DNA from 2 places in the Priestia aryabhattai genome. Region 2 is predicted to be linked to the other one. Evidence: riboswitches for the same ligand, from Rfam matches in the RefSeq annotation. Region 2 holds a riboswitch; the other holds the start of a gene.
The links. Region 2 has a riboswitch for thiamine pyrophosphate ahead of thiT (energy-coupled thiamine transporter ThiT). Riboswitches for the same ligand answer to the same signal wherever they lie in the genome.

Region 1 (4,811 bases), on a different contig from region 2:
CATCAATCATAACATCTACCCCCTCAACAAGCTGTTCTAAAACTTGAGGGGTACCGTCTGCTACGTGCGCTTCTACTTTTACATCATGATTAATATCTTGAAGCCGTTTTTTAGCGGCAATTGCTTTTGGGATTCTTTTATCAGCATCTTTTTCACTATACAATTGTTGCCGCTGAAGGTTGCTCCACTCTACATAGTCCCGGTCAATGAGCGTTATTTTCTTTACACCCGCTCGCGCAAGGGCCTCGGCGTTCCCTGTTCCAAGAGCACCTGCTCCTACAATCAGAACATGCTTTTCTTGAATTTGCTGCTGTCCGCCTTTTCCAATAGGTTGAAACAATTCTTGGCGGGAATAACGATTAATCAACCGATACTCATCCCTTCTGTTGGACTGCTTGCCGTTGCATATTGTTTCTTTTCAATGCGTCCTGCTTCAAATGCTGCTCGTCCTGCTTCAATCGCTAGTTTCATAGCACGAGCCATTTTCACAGGATCTTTTGCTCCTGAAACAGCTGTATTTAATAACACACCATCTGCTCCTAGCTCCATAGCTTGAGCTGCATCTGAAGCCGTTCCAATACCTGCATCTACAATTACTGGAACATTTGATTGTTCAATGATAAAACGCATGTTCAACGGGTTAATAATGCCTTGACCTGAACCGATAGGCGAAGCTCCTGGCATAATAGCATGTACGCCTAAATCTTCCAAACGGCGCGCAAGTAAAACATCATCTGATGTGTAAGGTAAAACAGTAAAGCCCTCTTTTAACAGTTCTTCACTGGCTTTTAATGTTTCAACTGGATCAGGAAGTAGCGTTTTATCACATCCAATTACTTCTACTTTCACCATGTCACAAAGTCCAGAAGCCTTTGCTAATTTAGCAATACGTACCGCCTCTTCTGCATTTTTTGCTCCAGCAGTGTTAGGCAAAAGAGTGAAACGCTTCACATCAAGCGCTTCTAATAAATTAGGCTGGTTTTGATCAAAAATATCCATTCGTCTAACAGCAAATGTTAAAATTTCTGTTTCCGACTCTTCTACCGCTTGACGCTGAGTCGTAAAGTCCGGAAATTTCCCTGTTCCTAATAATAAACGTGAATTAAATGTATATTGTCCAATTTTTAACATAATCTTCATCCTCCTCCGACAAATGAAACAACTTCTAATGTATCTCCATCTTTTAAGCTTGCATCGCTATGTTCTTCTTTTTGCAAAATGTTCTTGTTTAACTCAACAATTACAACTCGCTCATGCAGGTTCTGAGCCTGTAACAGGTGCTCGACTGTTTCAATTTCATCTCCGACAGTGACGGTCTTACCATTAATAATTAGATTCAATGAACTCCCTCCATTGCTCTCCTTAGCTGAAATGATGTAAAAAATGAATGATTCGGACTTTTCCCTAACAAAGCATCAGCCATAATTTGTCCGGTTGCAGCACTTAATAAAATACCGTTTCGGTAGTGGCCAAACGCCATGTGGAGATTTGCTACCTCAGGATGCTCTCCTAAATAAGGCCAACCATCATTTGTTTGTGGACGAAGACCTGCCCATGCTTTTTCAAATGTTGCTTCTTTGATAGCCGGCAGGAGCGTAACGGCTTTATTTAGCAAAAATTGAATACCCTGTGCAGAAACCGTCTTGGTAAAATCATGCTGTAGCTTAGTTGCCCCGATTACGATTCTTCCGCCTGCTTTAGGCACTAAATAAAAACCTTCATCTAAAAAAATCGTTTTAGAAAGCAGCGGCTTATGACTTTGAAGAGCAATACACTCTCCTTTTACAGGAAACACCTGCCCTAAATGTTCAGAAGAAATAAAGCGTTTAGCCCATGAGCCTGCTGCAATAACTACTTTTTCTCCATAAAAAAATCCTTTAGACGTCTGTACACCTTTTACTGTTTCATTCTCCATAATAAGAGAATGAACGTCACAGTATTCGAATACATCTGCTCCGTGATACAAGGCTCCATGAGCAAGAGCTTGCGTTAACTTAACCGGAGCTAGCTGACCGTCTCCGGGTATTGTAATTGCTCCGTGTATGTCTGGAGAGAGACCCGGTTCTAACAAGCGCGCTTCTTTTACATCGATCCATCTTACATGTTCATCCCATCGATGATGCTGAGCGGCTTTTTTCTTTAATACGTGTGCATCTTCTTCTGTTACAGCCACTTTTAATAAGCCTTTTTGAATAAGCTCTACGTCGATTGCCGTTTTTTCTTTTAGTTCCTTAACCAGTTCAGGAAACATGCTTCTGCTCCTAATAGCTAAGTCTAAAAGAGGACCTTCTTCATCAATTTCAGCTTGAGCGCCTAAAATACCAGCGGCTGCACTTGAAGCTTCACAACCGATTTGATTGCGCTCAAGAATGGCTACTGACGCTCCTTGTTTTGACAAATGATAAGCAATAGAAGAGCTGATTATGCCTCCTCCGATTAACAGTACATCATAATGCTTCTTCATTTTCTCCACCTCCAGATGTCCATATATGAGAATATTGTTTGATCGCTTTGAGCGGATCTTGCGCAAGCATGACACCAGACATCACAGCTATACCGTGTGCTCCTGTTTGAAGTACCTCTGCGGCATTTACAGGTGTAATTCCTCCAATGGCAATAACCGGTATTTGCACAGCGTCTACTACTTCTTTTAGTGCTGCTATCCCTCGACCTTTTAATCCTTTTTTTGAATGAGTTGAATAAATATGTCCGTATAGAATGTAGTGAGCACCATCTTTTTCAGCTTCTAGGGCTTCTTCCACGGAGTGAACTGATTTTCCGACAATAAGAGAAGGAAATGCGTCTATAACAAACGAAACGTCTAAGCTATGATAGGCAAGCTGTACTCCCTTTGCTTTTAAAGCATGTGCTACATCAACTCGATCATTTACAATAATTTTAGAGTGACAAAATGGCAGGCTTTCTAGTAAACATTGAATCTGCTTTGCCGTTTTCTTTTTTTCTCTAATATGAACAGCGCCCGCAAAAGGCGCAATAGCTGTTAAAATTTCCTGAAGCTCTTCGATTGGCTGCTTATCTGTTGTAATGACATGAAATTTAGGAATATCCACATGATCGAAACCTTTCCATTCAGAATAAAGAGAAATTTCAATCACTTCATCTTGTGCAGAGGGCTTTATTACATACAAAGAACCACTCTACAACGTAGAGTGGTTAGCATGTATTGTTATGTAAACATGATCGCCACTTCCCTACGCTGGTCCAAACCAGATCAGGTTCAAAGGGTCCGAAATACATTCGTCTCAGCTCCAAAGAGCTCCCCTAGTGATTGCTATTTATTGATTTTGTTTTTGCACTTAAAATTATAACACAACTAGATGTAAATACAATATCCCTTTGTGTTCTTACAGCTCTCTTCCTTTTATATATGTATTTTTTAAGCCTCTTTATGTAAGAGGCCCGACGCATCGCACCATTCTGCTTTTTATATGGTTAGTAATCAGTATAGTCGTCAAATTCTTCTTTGTCTTTTTCCTTTTTCCGATCCCATATAAACAGCAGGAGTAACATAATAAAAGTTAGAATATAAAAACCGTAAAAAATAAATGCCGCCACAACATTTATAAATAAAAATAAAAAACCGATGATTTGACCTGCAACAGCCACAATCAACAAAATGTATTTCCAAACTTCTGCTTTTCTATCCATTCTATACTTCTCCGTCTTTTTGTTTTTCCCTACTAGAAACGTTCTCTTTACTTAAATAAAAACGTTCCTGCCAGTAAACCGACTGTAAATAAACCAATTGTTCCAAATGCTGAAATCCCCACGTACGCCAACATTTTCCGATAAGATTTTTCTCGAATTAACTGCACGGTTTCCACACTAAACGTTGAAAAAGTGGTAAAGGCACCCAAAAAGCCAATGCCAATCATTAAAAATATTGAATCATCATAAGCATGACTCGGAACCTTTCCATAATAACTGCCGTAAAAAAGACCAAGCCCAAACGCACCGAGCAAGTTTACAAACAGCATTGATACTGGAAAAGGAGGGTTTGAAACTGTTTTTGTAACTTTTAAACCCAAAAGATAACGGCATATTCCTCCAGCTGCCCCGCCAAGTGCCAAGCTCACTATGCTCATTTACTTCACCTCATGTAATTTCACTAAATTTTCCCCTGCCGCTTCACCGCATAGATAGCCTGCTAAAGCAAGAAGAACCCCACCTACTAAAGAGACAATGACATAAATAGCTCCACCAAATAAATGGTGCTGAGTGAGAGAAATGACGTCTCCTGCAAACGTTGAATACGTTGTAAAACCGCCGCACACGCCAACACCTAGACCAAGCTTTATCCATTCTTTTGGCTTTTTCCACGCAAAAAATCCTGTTAATAGGCCTAATATGAAGCTTCCTAATAGGTTTTCAATTACCGTTCCTATTGGATATCCCGTATATAATAAGGAAAGATTCAGCAAATAGCGTGCATATGTACCAGCGATAGCACCAAAGGCAATTGAGATTAAATTTATGGCTTTCATCATATCGCTCCGTTTCATAAATTCTTCTTTAAGTGTACCATAAGGAATTTATTTCTACCTTAACATTTAACTATATGTTTATTGCACCAAAAGTCATGAAAAAATGAAAGAGAAAATCGTCGCATGAAACTTCCTTTTTACTCCTTAAATCTTCCTTAAAAATCCACTTAATCCAAATTTAAAAATCTTTCTGTATCCTGATGACAAACGGTGTATAGAAGGTATATTTCCCTTAGTTTAAGTCACATTAATCGTATAAGTTTTTTTTGTTGACTTTTGCTGTGTTCTTGTTTAGTATCACAGAGT
Region 2 (4,811 bases):
ATCTCCAGAACGTTCTTCATTTGCTTTGGCCATGATTTCTTTTAAGCTATAAAATGAAAATGTTTCTCCTAATAATCGTGTAGTTTTAAACATCGTTTCCTCCTTGTATATGTAGTTGATTATGACGAAAAAGCGAGTGTTTTAACAGAAACAGAGATCGCTTCTCCCGCTACTGGTAACCCTAGGTCGATATAATCTCCATGTGTAAAATCAATTTGATCTAAACAGATAATTTCTAACTCTTTCTTCTGTTTAGCCAGTGCTTGTCCTAAAGCTTTTGCAATATCTTGCTCGCATAGAACAACGAGGCATTTAGCTCCTTTAAAACAAGTAATAAATTCAGCACTTATTATTTTTGCTAATTCTTGAAGCATCTTATAGCTGCAGTATGGAAAATGAGACAAAGCAATAGCAGCGGGAGGGTCTTCTGCGCTGAAAATAGTTGAAGCATGCATACATGCCGTTCGAGCTCTTTTTTGAAACAGCTGCGGATTCCACTCCTTTTCTTGCTGAACGGGTATCTCCATAATCGGAATATTTTTCAGCGGCAGCCGTTTAGACCCAATGTATATGGTTGATCCGCTAACTTCTGTATTTTGCATGCCGGCCCCAATTACAGTAGCGCGCGTTGTTTCAGCGGCTTGAGATACGTATATTGATTGAATATGATACGCTAGCAACGGACCGATATCTCCGTGTACGGCCACTTCCTTCACTGTTTTTGGCTTTTGTTTCTTCATCATTGCTCCTACTCCTCCTGAAACCATGATTGTTTCTGGCTGGATAGAAAATCTTGTATGAGGGGAAACGAGCAGCGAAGAGGTTTCTTTAAGTGCTCTTACATAATTCAAGGTTTCTTCAGCTAGTAATTGACAGATAGATGAAAGCTGTTCAAATGTGGCTTTTTCGCCTTCTCGTAGCATCAAGGAATTATTTTTTAAAAATTCAGTTAAATAAGGCGAGACGTAGGTTACAAAACCTTCTGAATTCAGACGAATTAACCTTCCACCTACATGCAGTGTAAACGTTTCTATCACTTTTCCGTTTTGACATAAAGCGATGTTAGCAGTGCCTCCTCCTACATCAATATTGGCAATTACTTGATTTGTTTCAGCAGAACGTTCGATTGCTCCTGATCCTTTTGCTGCTAATATCCCTTCCAAGTCGGCACCAGCTGTTGCAACAACAAAATTCCCAGCATGTTCGGCTAGATAGTGAACAATACTTTCTGCATTTTGCTTCCGAGCAGTTTCTCCTGTGATGATGACAGCACCCGCCTCCACTTGATCTAAGGAGATTCCTGCTTTTTTGTACTCTTTTTCTAGTAGTACTGTTAATCTTTGAACATCGATTTCAACGTCGTCTACCATAGGTGTGGTATAGATGGAACTTGCATACGTTACGCGACGATCAATAATTTGACAGCCTGGCAGCGTAAACTGATTTTGTTCATTTGCTATTAACAGCTTGCTTACAATCAGTTTGGTTGTGCTTGTTCCAATATCTAAACCTATGCTCGTTATCCATTTCTGTAGCATACTATCAATCCCTTATCTCGTTTGAATATGGTGATTATCATAAAACAGTTTTTTGAATATTTCACTAACTATGTTATCAAACCTGACACACTTTTGTGTAAACAAAGGTGACAAATGACAAAAAAGACTAAATCTTGGTAGATTTAGTCTTTTTTATTATGAGTGCGATTTAGTTACAATCATTCTTGATGCGGATGGAATCAACAGTGAAAGAATGATTAAGCAGGCTATTAGTGATCCTACCATTGAAATACCGTTCATTGAAAAAGAATACCACAGAGCGGACATGCCCTTTGGTGCATATGATCCCCAGAAAATAATACCAGCAATAAAGTGCCAGAAATAACGTGCGAAGCTGCCGATAATAAGGGATAAAACAATTAAAACAAAAGCTTTTGATCTGTTATTGTTAGCTAAATTTGTTTTAATAGATTGTGAAAAAATACCTCCAAAACCTATAAAAGCAAAAGCAACAATATATTCAATAAATGTTTGCAGCGCCGTTAAAATGTAAGCCGTTCCTGTTGCCAACTGCAAAAGCCCCCATAATAGACCAGATAGAGCCCCGCCTTTTACTCCCCAGCGAAAGCACATAATAAAAATGGGCACCATGGAGAACGAAATACTCACAGCCGTTGCAATTTTAAGGGAAGGCAAAAGATCAAGTAGAAGTGCCAATGCTGCAAAAATAGCTATTTCAATTTTAGCTTGTAAAGGTAATGCTTTATTCACGTTTCTCACCCCTGTTTTTGAATCATTCATATCAAACGGTTTACACAGGAGTAAGCAAATATATGCTACTATTCCCACATTCCTACGCTAGCGTTAACTAACAGGTTCTAAGGGTCTGAACAATTTGTTCACTCTCAGCACGGCGGCTCCCCCTGTGGTACGTTCGGATATTTATGTAGTATAAGAACAATATTTATTATACCATACGTTACAAAATAGATTCGATAGATTTCAAAGATGTTTCTATTTTCTGAATCTATTTTTTATAATGACAATCGTTTTAGTATTTGATATACTTCTTTTATGTCAATTGAATATAAAAAACCCTCATCCTAATCGATGAGGTAGAGGTCGCAGTTTTTAATAGTAAAGTAACGGAAATGCAGAGAACATTGATGATGTTGCTTGAAAGGAAAAATTGCCGAAGTTTAGATCACTTCTCGGTTGATTTAAGCTGGGACTGTCTCCGAACAGGAACAGAACTGTCACATCATGCGAGTGATGTGAAGAGCTATCTTCACGGAAGGTTGACGCGGTTTTCAGATTAAAAAGCGCGCACATATACTGCGGGCTTTTTTTATGTTATTCCGTCTCTTTCCGTACATTCGAAAGGAGTATTTATCTATGCAAGAGCAGCAAGAATTAAAACGTGGGTTGAAATCTCGCCACTTAACGATGATTTCATTAGGAGGAGCCATTGGAACCGGCTTATTCCTAGCAAGTGGTGGAGCAATTCACACAGCAGGACCTGGGGGAGCACTTTTAGCTTACGCTATCATTGGCGTAATGGTTTACTTTTTGATGACCAGCCTGGCGGAGCTCGCAGCTTATATGCCTGAAGCTGGTTCGTTTAGTACGTATGCGTCTCGGTTTGTAGATCCATCCTTTGGTTTCGCTCTCGGCTGGAACTACTGGTATAACTGGGCTATTACGATTGCAGCTGAATTATCCGCTGGAGCCCTTATTATGAAATTTTGGTTCCCGAACTCTTCTTCTATTTTATGGAGCGCCCTCTTTTTATTAATTATGTTTGGGCTTAACTACCTTTCTGTAAAGGGATTTGGTGAATCTGAATTTTGGTTTTCTTTAATTAAAGTAGTAACGGTTATCATCTTTTTAGTTATTGGTATTATGATGATTTTTGGTATCTTTAACAATGAAGCACCAGGTTTTAAAAACTTCACACTTGGTGATGGACCCATTCACGGTGGATTCTTTACTGTACTAGGTATTTTTATGGCTGCTGGTTTTTCATTCCAAGGAACAGAGCTGCTTGGAGTCGCAGCGGGAGAAAGTGAAGATCCGGAAAAAACGGTTCCTCGCGCAGTTAAACAAGTCTTCTGGCGCATCTTGTTATTTTATATTTTAGCTATTTTTGTTATCGGAATGCTTATTCCATACACAGCTGATTCATTAGCAAGTGATGACGTGCGAGTAAGTCCGTTTACTCTAATATTCGAACGAGCAGGTCTGGCGTTTGCAGCATCAGCTATCAATGCCGTTATTTTAACAGCCGTTTTATCTGCTGGTAACTCAGGTATGTATGCTTCTACGCGTATGCTGTGGAACTTAGCGAAAGATGGAAAAGCACCAAGGTTCTTAGCAAAAGTTAATAAACGAGGCGTTCCGGTTAATGCTTTAATCGCAACGGCACTTGTCGGTACACTTGCATTTGGTGCTTCATTTTTTGGAGACGGAGCGGTATACACATGGTTACTTAACGCTTCTGGTATGTCTGGTTTTATTGCTTGGTTAGGAATTGCGATTAGCCACTATCGTTTTAGAAGAGCATTTGTTGCTCAAGGTCATGATTTAAGTGAACTTCCATATCATGCGAAACTTTTCCCATTTGGCCCTATCTTTGCATTTATTTTATGTGCCGTTGTTATTTTAGGCCAAAACTATTCGGCGTTTATGGGTGACTCGATTGACTGGTACGGTGTACTTGTTTCTTATATCGGACTTCCTTTATTCTTAATTGTTTGGTTAGGATATAAATGGACGAAAAAGTCGAAACTTATCCCTTTAAAAGAATGCCAAGTAACAGTGAAAAAGTACGAATAAAAAAAGCTCTCTATTCTTTTGAATAGAGAGCTTTTTTTATTTGAGTTGATCAGCAAAATGAAGAGATATATAGGCGGGTTGGTTTTTCATAACTAGCATATAACCTTTGAGGGGACGATTAGAGTAATCGGCAGCTTCTATATAGTAAATACGCTGAATTAACCTGCTTAAATGGGTTACAAAAGATGGAAGTTGATGATTAGGAATGGTTTGGATGTAATCTATAATTTCTTGTTTGGTTTGAAGGCCTGAATGGGTACATTCTAACAGATGAAAAAGCGGATCTGCTGCTATAGTAGATAGTTCAGAATTGTGTTTGATTCTATTCAGTTGAATGTGCAGTTCTTTTTCAGACCACCTTTTCGGGACAACTTTTAGATGTTGATATTGAAAATGTGTATTCATGATAGCTAACACCTTTCGTATTAAAATAATAAAATGACTTATTATTTTAATAACCTTTACACATGAAACTGA

Region 1: it holds a riboswitch for thiamine pyrophosphate, as region 2 does, so the genes downstream of both, M3225_RS24680 (thiamine phosphate synthase) here and thiT (energy-coupled thiamine transporter ThiT) in region 2, are expected to answer to the same signal.

The regions. Positions count from the first base shown of each region.
Region 1 covers NZ_JAMBOQ010000008.1:58,838-63,648, forward strand. The annotation lists gene M3225_RS24660 (thiazole biosynthesis adenylyltransferase ThiF) at 1-367, opposite strand, end outside; gene M3225_RS24665 (thiazole synthase) at 364-1,131, opposite strand; gene thiS (sulfur carrier protein ThiS) at 1,137-1,340, opposite strand; gene thiO (glycine oxidase ThiO) at 1,337-2,464, opposite strand; gene M3225_RS24680 (thiamine phosphate synthase) at 2,448-3,071, opposite strand; TPP riboswitch at 3,193-3,294, opposite strand; gene M3225_RS24685 (hypothetical protein) at 3,454-3,669, opposite strand; gene crcB (fluoride efflux transporter CrcB) at 3,717-4,106, opposite strand; gene M3225_RS24695 (fluoride efflux transporter FluC) at 4,107-4,505, opposite strand.
Region 2 covers NZ_JAMBOQ010000002.1:874,973-879,783, reverse strand. The annotation lists gene M3225_RS11405 (ethanolamine ammonia-lyase subunit EutB) at 1-93, opposite strand, end outside; gene M3225_RS11400 (ethanolamine ammonia-lyase reactivating factor EutA) at 120-1,538, opposite strand; gene thiT (energy-coupled thiamine transporter ThiT) at 1,695-2,300, opposite strand; TPP riboswitch at 2,333-2,433, opposite strand; lysine riboswitch at 2,608-2,792, shown strand; gene M3225_RS11390 (amino acid permease) at 2,895-4,334, shown strand; gene M3225_RS11385 (hypothetical protein) at 4,371-4,739, opposite strand.